Regions from separate parts of the Pauljensenia sp. UMB3104 genome, predicted to be linked through region 2. Evidence: riboswitches for the same ligand, from Rfam matches in the RefSeq annotation. Region 2 holds a riboswitch; the other holds the start of a gene.
The links. A riboswitch is a leader RNA that binds a small molecule or an ion and turns the genes downstream of it on or off. The one in region 2 is predicted to bind ZMP and ZTP.
Positions count from the first base shown of each region.

Region 1 (2,185 bases), on a different contig from region 2:
CTCGCGCAGACGATCAACGCGCTCCTTCAGCTCCGCCTTGATCGCGGCAGCCGTCGCCTTTCCATCCAGGACCCCGGCGGGGCCCTCCCAGGGAGCCCTCACGATCAGAGCCCAGCGTAGAGCGGGTGCTTGTCCGTCAGCTTCTTGACACGAGCGCGCAGGGCGTCCACCTCAACGTTGCCGCCGGACGCGCCCTGAGCCAGGGTCGTGCCGATGATGTCCGCAACCTCGGCGAAGTCCTCGGCATCGAAGCCGCGCGTCGCGAGGGCGGGGGTGCCGATGCGCAGGCCCGAGGTGACGGCCGGCGGACGCGGGTCGAAGGGGACAGCGTTGCGGTTGACGGTGATGCCGACCTCGTGCAGGAGATCCTCGGCCTGCTGGCCGTTGAGCTCCGACTCGACGAGGTCAACGAGGACCAGGTGGACGTCGGTGCCGCCGGTGACGAGCTTGATGCCAGCCTTCTTCGCATCGTCCGCACCCAGACGCTCCGCAAGAATCTGCGCGCCCTCGAGAGTACGGCGCTGGCGATCCTTGAACTCCTCGGTCTGCGCGACCTTCATGGCGATGGCCTTCGCGGCGATCACGTGCATGAGGGGGCCGCCCTGCTGGCCGGGGAACACGGCAGTGTTGAGCTTCTTGCCCCACTGCTCGCCGCGCGAGGACAGGATCATGCCGGAACGAGGCCCGCCCAGGGTCTTGTGGACCGTCGTCGTCACGACGTCGGCGAAGGGGACGGGGTTCGGATGCAGGCCCGCGGCGACGAGGCCGGCGAAGTGAGCCATATCCACCCAGAGGGCGGCGCCAACCTCGTCCGCGATGTCGCGGAAGGCCTGGAAGTCGAGGTGACGCGGGTAGGCGGACCAGCCAGCGATAATCACGCGCGGGCGCTCGGCGAGGGCCGCCTCGCGGACCTTCTCGGGCTCGATGCGCATGGTCTCGCGGTCGACCTCATAGGCAACAGCCTTGTAGTTCTTGCCCGAGAAGTTCAGACGCATGCCGTGGGTCAGGTGACCGCCGTGGGCCAGGGACAGGCCCAGGATCGGGTCGCCGACGTTCGCCATCGCCATGAGGGCAGCGGCGTTGGCCTGCGCGCCCGCGTGGGGCTGAACGTTGACGTAGTCACCGCCGAAGACCTGCTTCGCACGCTCGATGGCCAGCGATTCGGCAACGTCCACGAACTCGCAGCCGCCGTAGTAGCGGCGGCCCGGGTAGCCCTCGGCGTACTTGTTGGTGAGGACCGAGCCCTGCGCCTCGAGGACGGCGCGCGGAACAAAGTTCTCCGAGGCGATCATCTCGAGGGTGTCACGCTGGCGGCCAAGCTCGGAGTCCAGGACGGCCTGAATCTCAGGATCCAGCTGGGCCAGTGTCATGTCATTGAGGGAATCCATGGGGTTCTCCTATTGATCATCCGATGATGGTTGGCAGTGGCCTCTAGCCCAGGCGGGCGGCTATCGATGCCGACGCGTCGCTCCCCGGTGGTGGCCCACCTATTCGCCAGTCACGACACGCTCATCAGTTTATCTCTCGGCGGTTTTCTATGCATTCTGCCAAGGTGTCAGCAAGCTACCAGCCGGTCACGGCACGTTCCGATCGCGCATGCACAACTCGCCAGGTGCACGAAATCACAGCGTTTTTTCGCTTGTACTTAACCCTTTGGTTAGCAACCAAGCTAACCATATGGATAGACTAGGGTTAACACCTAACGGTGACTGAGTTGCGCCGGGAGCATTTACCTAGTAACTCTCCCAGTCTGGAGCGGTTTTCACTGCTCTAACCGACATGCAGCATTTGAGTTTGAGGAAGTAGAAGGAAGACGCACAGATGACAACTTTGACGAAGCCCACTGCACGGGCCGCCTCGACGGCCCTCGCGTTCGAGCACGCGTCGGATCTTGCCGCGTCCGCCGACAATGCGATCAAGCGCATGTGCGACTTTTTCGCTGCTCTCATCGGCATTATCCTGCTGACGCCGCTCTGGATCATCGTCGCCCTCATGGTGCGCCTCAACGACGGCGGCCCCGCCTTCTTCAAGCAGGAGCGCGTGGGCCTCAATGGAACGACTTTTACCATGTATAAGTTCCGCACCATGCGAGTGGACGCCGAAGAGCTCAAGGCCTCCCTCATGGAGGCCAATGAGGCAGACTCCTCCGCCGGAAATTCGATCATGTTCAAGATGGCTAACGATC
Region 1 is NZ_JASONN010000016.1:27,822-30,006, reverse strand. Features, by position in the region: gene QP415_RS08155 (bifunctional methylenetetrahydrofolate dehydrogenase/methenyltetrahydrofolate cyclohydrolase) at 1-102, opposite strand, end outside; gene glyA (serine hydroxymethyltransferase) at 105-1,388, opposite strand; ZMP/ZTP riboswitch at 1,428-1,512, opposite strand; gene QP415_RS08145 (sugar transferase) at 1,822-2,185, shown strand, end outside.
Region 1: linked by a shared signal. The riboswitch ahead of glyA (serine hydroxymethyltransferase) and the one ahead of purH (bifunctional phosphoribosylaminoimidazolecarboxamide formyltransferase/IMP cyclohydrolase) in region 2 are both predicted to bind ZMP and ZTP.

Region 2 (2,185 bases):
CGCGCCCTGATGCGGGTTCTCGCCGTAGCGCAGCGACTCCACGCGCTCGAACGCGTCGGCGACGAACACGGGCATGCCCGAGGCCTGCCCCTCCTCCTCGGGGACCTCCACCACGTAGTCTTCCTCAGTCTGGTAGCCCAGCGACTCCAGGAACGCCGCGTCGGAGGCGTCCAGGTGGGTTTCGGCAGCCTCGTCGAGGGTCTCGCGCACATCCTCAAGATCCAGCTCGTCGGCAAACCAACCCGCGATCGCCAGGTCGTAGGTCGCCGTGTGCGCGAAGGCCTCGGCAGCCAGCTCGCGGCGCTGCTCAAGGGTGAAGCCCTCCCCCGCCACGGCCTCGGCGACATCCGCGTAACGCTCCGGAGAGGTCACGACCGCAACCGACGGGTGATTCTTCGCGGCAGCACGCACCATGGACGGGCCGCCAATATCGATCTGCTCAACGCACTCATCGAAGGACGCGCCCGAGGCAACCGTGTCCTGGAAGGGATACAGGTTGCACACGACCAGGTCAAACGCCTTGATCCCCAGCTGCGCAATCTGCTCGCGATGCGCAGCCTTACGCTGATCGGCCAGGATGCCGGAATGAATGAAGGGGTGCAGGGTCTTCACACGACCTTCGAGCACCTCCGGGAAACCGGTCACGTCATCGACCGGGGTGACGGCCACGCCAGCCGCCGCAATACGAGCGGCCGTGGAGCCCGTGGAGACGATCTCCACACCGGCCTCACCCAGCGCACGCGCAAGGTCCTCCAAGCCCGTCTTGTCATACACAGAAATCAGGGCCCGCTTAATCGGGCGCACGTCAATGGGTTCCAGGTTGTCCAGTGAGACGGACATAGTTCCTCCAGGTTGAGACCAAACCCAGGCGCCCAGGCGGGCGACGCCTCGCGGGAAATGCAGCCGCTCCCCGGTGGTCATCCACCCTCGCCAGTCGCGGCACCTCCCAGTCTAGTTCAGGCCCTCGCGCCGCGTCGCCCTCGTCTCGGGGTCATCCGCGTCACCCTCGGCCTGCGCGGACTCATCGTCCACGGGCTCGTCGGCGGCCGTTTCGCTAGCCTCCTCGGGCATCTCGTCCGCTTCTCCCCCATCGGCCTCCGCTTCGAGATTCTCAGCCCCGGCCTCGTCGGCACCGTCGTCCCCGGCGCTGTCCTCAGCGGAGTCGGAAGCCTCAGCCCAGGCCTCGTCAGTCGTCGAGGCGGCTGTGCCCACACGGGAGGCACGCTCGGCGGCGCGGCGACGCAAGGCCTCGCCCTCGTTGCGCACGCGGCCCGCGCCCTCGCCGAGGAGCGCACGCGTCGTCGGGTGGGTCGCCAACGCGATAATCAGCGCGGGCAGGGCAATCTCAAGCACGAGCGCCACAGTCGCCCACCCCACGCGCGGCCCCATCGACGCCAGGCGCACGGAGCCCAGGCTCATCGTCGCGCTCCACATCCACAGGGCCGTCACGGCCGCGACGATCAACGAGGCCAGAACGCCCTGCGCGCTCTGGTGCAGCAGGTGCTCACGACGGAACGAACGCGCCGCGACGATGCCCAGGCCAACCCCCAGCGCGATCGGCGCGAGAATCACCCACAGACCAGGAGCCGTCTCCGGGACAGCACCCAGCAGCGGAATCGGCGGAATCGGGCCAGTGCCCGCCACAGCCGGAGAATGCAGCGAATCGGTCGCCGTCAGGAAACCCGCACCCGACCACCACGCAGCCGCCCACGCCATGACCGTCGGCGCAAACGCCAGCTGGGCACCGACAATAAACGCCGTATCCGCGCCCGAGGCCGCCCCCAGGATCTCCTGAATCCCAGCCATCCGACCCCAACCAGCCACAAGCGCAACAATCGCGGCAACGAGCGACGCGCCCGCAAGCACCGCCACGGACAGGCCCCCCAACTTCAGGCCACCCGAAATCCAGTGCTGCATCGTCGGAGCCTCATGATCGCGCGCATACCCCGACGCAACAAACCACACCGAGCCAATCAACGGAATCAGCACGCCGCCAATCGTGCCCGTCCACCAGTGCGCATGAGTGCCCGACGTACCCGCGAGCAGCCAGGACGTCAAAAGAAAACCGGGCACAGCAAACAGCGCCGCACTGCGCGGGAAACCAGCCGTATTGCGCAGCAAGAGGCGCACAAGGACGATCAGCAGCGCGCCCGCCAGCGTCGGGATCGCACGGTAATGCACTCCC
Region 2 is NZ_JASONN010000023.1:31,624-33,808, reverse strand. Features, by position in the region: gene purH (bifunctional phosphoribosylaminoimidazolecarboxamide formyltransferase/IMP cyclohydrolase) at 1-840, opposite strand, end outside; ZMP/ZTP riboswitch at 864-948, opposite strand; gene QP415_RS09280 (cell division protein PerM) at 952-2,185, opposite strand, start outside.